DNA from 2 places in the Kitasatospora sp. NPDC001527 genome. Region 1 is predicted to be linked to the other one. Evidence: riboswitches for the same ligand, from Rfam matches in the RefSeq annotation. Region 1 holds a riboswitch; the other holds the start of a gene.

Evidence for each region. Region 1 has a riboswitch for S-adenosylmethionine ahead of ABT238_RS19985 (aminotransferase class V-fold PLP-dependent enzyme). Riboswitches for the same ligand answer to the same signal wherever they lie in the genome.
Region 2: linked by a shared signal. The riboswitch ahead of thrC (threonine synthase) and the one ahead of ABT238_RS19985 (aminotransferase class V-fold PLP-dependent enzyme) in region 1 are both predicted to bind S-adenosylmethionine.

The regions. Positions count from the first base shown of each region.
Region 1 covers NZ_JBEPAM010000020.1:69,315-73,239, reverse strand. The annotation lists gene ABT238_RS19995 (rhomboid family intramembrane serine protease) at 1-53, shown strand, start outside; gene ABT238_RS19990 (Lrp/AsnC ligand binding domain-containing protein) at 50-331, shown strand; gene ABT238_RS19985 (aminotransferase class V-fold PLP-dependent enzyme) at 361-1,773, opposite strand; SAM riboswitch class IV at 1,825-1,942, opposite strand; gene trpD (anthranilate phosphoribosyltransferase) at 2,050-3,126, opposite strand; gene ABT238_RS19975 (DNA-binding transcriptional response regulator) at 3,275-3,700, opposite strand.
Region 2 covers NZ_JBEPAM010000088.1:11,668-15,592, reverse strand. The annotation lists gene ABT238_RS37600 (ubiquitin-like small modifier protein 1) at 1-131, opposite strand, end outside; gene thrC (threonine synthase) at 197-1,477, opposite strand; SAM riboswitch class I at 1,493-1,624, opposite strand; gene ABT238_RS37590 (glucosyl-3-phosphoglycerate synthase) at 1,786-2,793, shown strand; gene ABT238_RS37585 (alpha,alpha-trehalose-phosphate synthase (UDP-forming)) at 2,832-3,925, shown strand, end outside.

The DNA.
Region 1 (3,925 bases):
CGGCCGGCTCCCGATACCCTGGCGGCACCTCACAAAGGAGTACGCCACCGTGATCACCGCCATCGTCCTGATCAAGACCAGTGTCGACCGCATCCCGGAGATCGCCGAGGCGATCGCCGCCATCGAGGGCGTCAGCGAGGTCTACTCGGTGACGGGCGGCTACGACCTGGTCGCGATGGTGCGGGTGGGCCGGCACGACGACCTCGCCGAGGTGATCCCCGGCCGGCTGAACAAGGTCCCCGGCGTGGCCCACACCGAGACCCAGATCGCCTTCCGCACCTACTCCCAGCACGACCTGGAGGCCGCCTTCGCGATCGGCCTGGACGAGTAGGACGCGCCCCCGCCCGGCCGCTGCCCCGCTCAGCCCTCGCGGCGGGTGTCCGCGACGCAGCGGCCGCCCTCGTTGCGGTAGGTCCAGGCGGCGCCGTCCGTGACCAGCTCGCGGACGGCGGTCAGGAACCGGTCCACGTGCTCGTCCGGGGTGCCCGCGCCGAAGCTCACCCGGATCGCGTTCAGGCTGCGCTCGCCGGGCAGCGACGGCTCCGGCGCGCCGCACTCCGAGGGCGCGGCCTCCTCGTCGCCGAGCAGGGTGCGCACCAGCGGGTGGGCACAGAACAGACCGTCGCGGACGCCGATGCCGTACTCGGCGGACAGCGCGGCCGAGAAGTGCGAGCTGTTCCAGCCCCGGACGACGAAGGAGAGCACGCCCACCCGGTCCGAGTCGGCGCCGAACAGGTTCAGCACCCGGACCTCGGGGATCTCGGCCAGCCCGGCCTTCAGCCGCGCGACCAGCGCCCGCTCGCGGGCCTCCAGCGCGTCGAACCCGGCCTCGGTGAGCGCCCGGCAGGCCGAGGCGATCGCGTAGGCGCCGATGACGTTGGGCGAGCCGGCCTCGTGCCGGGCCGGGCCGGTGTGCCACTGCACGGCCACCGAGCCGTCGGTCTCCCGGGCCACCGTGCGGGTGGCGCCGCCGCCGGCCAGGTACGGGTCGGCCGCGTCCAGCCAGTCCGCCCGGCCGGCCAGCACCCCGGCGCCGAACGGCGCGTACAGCTTGTGGCCGGAGAAGGCGATCCAGTCGACGCCCAGCTCGCGCACCGAGACCCGGTGGTGCGGGGCCAGCTGCGCGGCGTCGAGCACCACCCGGGCTCCGTGGCGGTGGGCGGTGCGGGTCAGCTCGGCGACCGGCCAGAGCTCACCGGTGACGTTGGAGGCGCCGGTGACGCAGAGCAGCTTCGGGCCCTCGGGGGCCCCGGTCAGCGCGGCGTCGAAGGCGGCGACGGCCTCGGCGTGCGAGCGGGGCGCGCGCAGGTAGGTGACGGGCAGGCCGGCGTGCGCCCAGGGCAGCAGCGAGGCGTGGTGCTCGGTCTCGAAGGCGAACACCTGGGTCCCGGCCGGGACGGCGCCGGCCAGCAGGTTGAGCGAGTCGGTGGTGGCGCGGGTGAAGACCACCTGGTCGCCCTCGCGCAGGTCGAGGAACTCGGCGATGGTGCGGCGGCTCTGCTCGAACAGGTCGGTGGAGAGCTGCGAGAGGTAGCCGGCGCCGCGGTGCACGCTGCCGTAGTAGGGGGCGTAGGCGGCGACGTCGTCCCAGACCCGCTGGAGCGCCGGGGAGCTGGCGGCGTAGTCGAGCGCCGCGTAGCCGACCTTCTCGCCGTTGGCGAGCGGGACCTGGACGTCGTGGCCGAGCACGGCGAGGGGGGCGCACGGGAGGGGCTGTGCGGAGCTCGCCGAAACAAGGGTGGCGGCGGGCGACGGGTGGGAGGCCAGAGACATGGGGATGCACTCCTGTACGGGTCAGGGACCCCGGGAGTGCGATCAGTCCGGCGTCCGCGCTTGCCACGCGGACGGCTCGCCACGTGACCCGGTCCTCACCCAGGGCACCCCGCCACGGACGGAGGGTTGCCGGACAGCCAGCTGGGGCTTGACGCTGTCGCTCATGACCTGGCGAAGACTCTAGGTCGCGTCCGGCCCGTGGTCAAACAGCCGTCCGTATCCCGGACATGCGCGAGGGCCCACCGGGAGGACTCCCGGTGGGCCCCAACGGCCGCGTCAGGACCGGGCGGTGGCCTCCGACCAGTGCTTCAGCAGATCGCCCGCGGCACCCGAGTCGATGGCCGCGGCGGTGCGCCGCATGGCCGACTCCAGCTGCTCGGCGAGCGGCGCGTCGGTCAGGTCGAGCGCCACCAGCGCGGCCGCCGAGTTCAGCAGCACCGCGTCGCGCACCGGCCCGTGCTCGCCGGCCAGCAGCCGGCGCGCGACCTCCGCGTTGTACGCCGGGTCCCCGCCGCGCAGCGCCTCGATGCCGACCGGCTCGATGCCGACCTCACGCGGGTCGAAGGAGGTCTCGGTGACGGCGCCGCCCCGGACCACCCAGACCCGCGAGGTGGTGGTGATGGTCAGCTCGTCCAGCCCGTCGTCGCCCCGGAAGACCAGCGCGCTCGCCCCGCGCCGCGCCAGCACGCCGGCGATCAGCCCGGCGAGCCGGGTGTCGAAGCAGCCGATGGCGTGCGCCGTCACCCGGGCCGGGTTGGTGAGCGGACCGAGGATGTTGAAGGCGGTGGGCACCCCGAGCTCGCTGCGGGCCGGACCGGCGTACCGCATCGACGGGTGGAAGGTGGCCGCGAAGCAGAAGGTGAGCCCGACCTCCTCGGCGACCTCGGCGACCCGGCTCGGCCGCAGGCGGAGGTTGATGCCCAGCTTCTCCAGCACGTCCGAGGAACCGCTGGAGGAGGAGGCCGCCCGGTTGCCGTGCTTGACCACCTTGGCGCCGGCCGCCGCGGCGACGATCGCCGACATGGTGGAGATGTTGACGGTCTTGGCCCGGTCGCCGCCGGTGCCGACGATGTCCACCGCCGGGCCGGGGATGTCCAGCGGCTCGGCATGGGTGTACATGGAGTCGACCAGGCCGGAGATCTCGTCGACCGTCTCGCCCTTGGCCCGCAGCGCCACCATGAAGCCGGCGATCTGCACCGGGGAGGCCTCCCCGCTCATGATCCGGTCCATCGCCCAGGCGGTGGCCGAGCGGTCGAGGTCCTCCCCCCTCAGCAGCGCCGACAGGATGTCCGGCCAGGTGCGGACCACCTGCGCGGGCTCGCTACCGCCGTTCGCAGGGTGCGCGTTCACCATGGCTGACTCCAGCTCTCGCTCCCCGGGGACCGGGGAAGGACGTAGGGACGAAAGTCAGCCTATCGAGCGGTGGGGTGCCGGGGCCGTGCCGTTCACCCTTCTTCTCTGCTGTTGAGACGCGGGATGAGACGGCGGGGCGGGAAGACCCTCAGCGGGTGGCCGGCGCCCGCTTCGCCTGCCGGGCCCGCAGCAGGGTGGCGACGGCCTCGGCCAGCGCCACCGGGTCCACCGGCTGGGAGATCGCCGCGTCGGCCCGGCTCCAGGCCGCCAGCCAGGAATCCTGCGGCCGGCCGATCAGCACCAGCAGCGGCGGGCAGCCGTAGATCTCGTCCTTCAGCTGCCGGGCGAGCCCGAGCCCGCCGGCCGGAACCGCCTCGCCGTCCAGGACGCAGAGGTCGATGCCGCCCTTCTCCAGCGCCTTGAGCACCGCGGGGGTGGTCGCGCACTCCAGGTAGTCCAGCTCCGGCAGGTCCTCCGCGGGCCGCCGGCCGAGAGCGGTCAGCACCTGCTCGCGGGTGGTGCGGTCGTGGCTGTAGACAAGGACGGTCAACGTCCCGTCGGTCGTGTACGCCATGGGCCTGCTCCCTCACGTGTGATCCGGACCACGTTCGCCTCTCCCCGGATGCTACTCCCGATCACCCGCCGCCGAGCCCTTCCGGAGAGATCCGTCCGGAGCCGTCGGGCCGGCGACTGGTCCGGGCGGAGCACGGCGCGTCACCCCCGCCCGCGCGGACCACCCGTACGGCGGACGGGTGGCCTCTCCCCTTACTACCCGGCGCCCCGCGGGCCCGCCGCGACA
Region 2 (3,925 bases), on a different contig from region 1:
GCGGCGATCCCGGCGTGGTTCTTCTCCAGGTCGGCGATGACCTCGCCCAGCGTGGCGCCCTCGGCGGGCACCTCGCTGGCGCCGCCGGTGTAGGTGCGCAGGATGGTCGGGATACGGACGTTGGCGCTCATGGGGGTCTCCTCGGTGCGGTCGCGGTGCGGTCGCGGTGGGGCTGGGCGGGTGGGGGTCGCGAAGGTCAGGCGGTCGCCAGGCCGGCGTCCCGGAAGGACTCCAGGGTCGGCCGGATGACGGCGGTCATCCCGGCCTCCGCGACGGCGTCGAGGGTCTTCAGGCCGTCGCCGGTGTTGATCGCGACGGTCTCCTTGGACGGGTCCAGTCGGCCGGTCTCGACGAGCTTCTTGAGCACGCCGATCGTCACGCCGCCCGCGGTCTCCGCGAAGACGCCCTCGGTGCGGGCCAGCAGCCGGATCGCGGCCACGACCTCCTCGTCCGTCACGTCCTCCACCGCGCCGCCGGTGCGCCGGGCGATGTCCAGCACGTACGGGCCGTCGGCCGGGTTGCCGATCGCCAGCGACTTGGCGATGGTGTCCGGCTTGACCGGCCGGATCACGTCGTGGCCGGCCTTGAAGGCGGCCGAGACCGGCGAGCAGCCCGCCGCCTGGGCGCCGAAGATCCGGTACGGCCGGTCCTCGACCAGGCCGAGCTTGATCAGCTCCTGCAGGCCCTTGTCGATCTTGGTGAGCTGCGAGCCCGAGGCGATCGGGATCACGATCTGCTCCGGCAGCCGCCAGCCCAGCTGCTCGCAGATCTCGTAGGCGAGCGTCTTGGAGCCCTCGCCGTAGTACGGCCGCAGGTTGACGTTGACGAAGCCCCAGCCCTCGCCGGCCGGGTCGCCGATCAGCTCCGAGCAGAACCGGTTCACGTCGTCGTAGTTGCCCTCGATGCCGACCAGCTCGCCGCCGTACACCCCGGCCATCACGACCTTGCCCTGCTCCAGGTCGTGCGGGATGAACACGCAGGACCGGAAGCCCGCCCGGGCCGCCGCCGCGCCCACCGCGCCGGCCAGGTTGCCGGTCGACGAGCAGGACAGCGTGGTGTAGCCGAACGCGCGGGCCGCCTCGATGGCGCAGGCCACCACGCGGTCCTTGAAGGAGTGGGTCGGGTTGCCGGAGTCGTCCTTGACGTGCAGCTGGGCGGTGAAGCCGAGCTCACGTCCCAGGTTGTCGGCCTTCACCAGCGGGGTCCACCCCGGGTTGAGGTTCGGCTTGGTCGCGACGTCCGCGGGCACCGGCAGCAGCGGGGCGTAGCGCCAGATCGACGCGGGACCGGCCTCGATCCGCTTGCGCAGTTCCTCGGCGCCCTCGCCGCCGAAGTCGTAGGCGATCTCCAGCGGGCCGAAGCACTCCACGCACGCGAAGCTGGGACCGAGCGGGAAGCGGGTTCCGCACTCCCGACAGGACAGCTGGGCTGCGGGGCCGAGGTCAACGGTGACGGGTGCGGCGGTGTCGATAGCCATGGGGCGAGGCCTCTCTCCTCATCTTCCCCGGGACGCGGTCGCGCCCGGGCCGGAATTGGCACCTGTCCCGCCGGGGCCCGAAGCCGTCCGCGCGAGAAGGTTGCCGGGACGTCAACGGGCCGTTCCCTCAGTCCCTCTGGATGAGCTCTGTGAAGTTGTGGTCCTGCTCAGCGGAGACCCCGGCGTGCGAAGGTCCGACCGCTGTACGAAGACTGTATCCGAAGGCGTCAACCCCGAACGGCACCGTCCGCCACGCGAGATGCCCCGTCCCACCCGGCCCCGTACCCGAACCCGCCGAGGAGCGCACCGTGCCCGCCGAACCGACCTCCGAGCTCCTCCCCGAGACGGCGTCCTGGCTGCGCCGGCGCTCGTGGAGCGCGGCCGACCGCCCGGTGCGCACACTGGCCGCGGCCAAGCGCGCACTCGGCCCGGCCGGCACGGTCAGCGTCGTGCTGCCCGCCCTGGACGAGGAGGCCACCGTCGGCGAGATCGTCCGGGTGATCCGCCGCGAGCTGATGGAGCGGCTGCCGCTGGTCGACGAGCTGGTGGTGGTCGACTCCGGCTCCGCCGACGCCACCGCCGAGGTCGCCGCCGAGGCCGGCGCCACCGTCGTGCACCGTGACGCGATCCTGCCCCGGCTGCCCGCCGCCCCCGGCAAGGGCGAGGTGCTCTGGCGCTCGCTGCTGGTCACCCGCGGCGAGATCGTCTGCTTCGTGGACGCCGACCTGCGCGAGTTCGACCCCGCCCTGGTCTCCGGCATCATCGGCCCGCTGCTCACCGAACCGGACATCCAGCTGGTCAAGGCGATGTACGACCGGCCGCTCGAAACGGACGGCGCGGTCGTGCCGGCCGGCGGCGGCCGGGTCACCGAACTCGTCGCCCGCCCGCTGCTCAACCTGCACTGGCCGGAACTCGCCGGTTTCGTCCAGCCGCTCGGTGGCGAGTACGCGGCCCGGCGCTCGCTGCTGGAGCGGCTGCCCTTCCCCACCGGCTACGGCGTCGAGCTCGGCCTGCTGGTGGACGCCCTGGAGACGGCCGGCCTGGACGCCCTCGCCCAGGTGGACGTGGGCGTGCGCCACCACCGGCACCAGGACGGCCAGGCGCTCGGCCGGATGGCCGCCACCATCTACCGCACCGCGCTGGAACGGCTCGACCGCACCCACCGGCTCAAGGCCTCCGCCGACCTGCTCCACCCGCGGCTCACCCAGTTCACCCGCGACCCGCGCACCCGTGCCTTCACCGCCCACACCCACCCGGTCACCGCGACCGAACGCCCCCCGATGCACACCGTGCCCGAGTACGCCACCCGGCACTGACACGTTTGCCACCCCGGACCCCCGGCAACCAACCAACCATGGGCCCTGACACGACCGAACGTTCGAATCCGACCGGCGCCGCCCCCGTCCTGGTGGCGTCCAACCGGGGGCCGGTGTCCTTCGGCACCGCGGACGACGGCACGCTGACCCTCCGCAGAGGCGGCGGAGGCCTGGTCTCCGGGCTCTCCGCCATCGACGACCCGGACGCCGTCTGGGTCTGCGCCGCGCTGTCCGACGCCGACCGCCGGGCCGCCCGCGAGGCCCCGGACGGCCGCCTCGACCGGGCCGGCCACGACGTCGGCGGACAGGCCGTGCGGATGCTCGACATCGACCCGCGGACCTTCGCCCGCGCCTACAACGGCATCGCCAACTCGACCCTCTGGTTCGTCCACCACCTGCTCTGGAACACCCCGACCGCCCCCGCCTTCGACGCCGGCTTCCGCACCGAGTGGCAGGCCTACACCGCCTACAACACCGCCTTCGCCGAGGCGCTCGCCGCCGAGGCCGCCCCCGGCGCCGCCGTCCTGGTGCAGGACTACCACCTCTCGCTCGTCCCGGCACTGCTCCGCGCCGCCCGCCCCGACCTGCGGATCGGCCACTTCTCGCACACCCCCTGGGCGCCGCCCGAGTACCTGCGGCTGCTGCCCGACGACATCTCCGAGGCCGTCCTCACCGGCATCCTCGGCGCCGACCGGGCGGGCTTCCTGACCCGCCGCTGGGCACTCGCCTTCGCCGACTGCTGCGAGCGCTTCCTCGGCGCGGAGGTCGACCGCGAGGCGCTCACCGTGGCGCACGCCGGCCGCACCACCGCGCTGGGCGTGCACGGCCTCGGCGCCGACGCCGACTTCCTGCGCGAGCGCGCCCACCGCCCGGACGTCGACGAGCGGCTCGCCGCCCTGCGCACCGCGGTCGGCGACCGGCGCACCGTGGTCCGGGTCGACCGCACCGAGCTGAGCAAGAACATCGTCCGCGGCTTCCTGGCCTACCGGCACCTGCTGCGCACCCGCCCCGAGTGGCACGACCGGGTGGTGCACATCGCCTTCGCCTACCCGTCGCGCACCGACCTCGCCGAGTACCGGGCCTACACCGACCAGGTGCGGGCGCTCGCCGCCGAGATCGAGGCGGAGTTCGG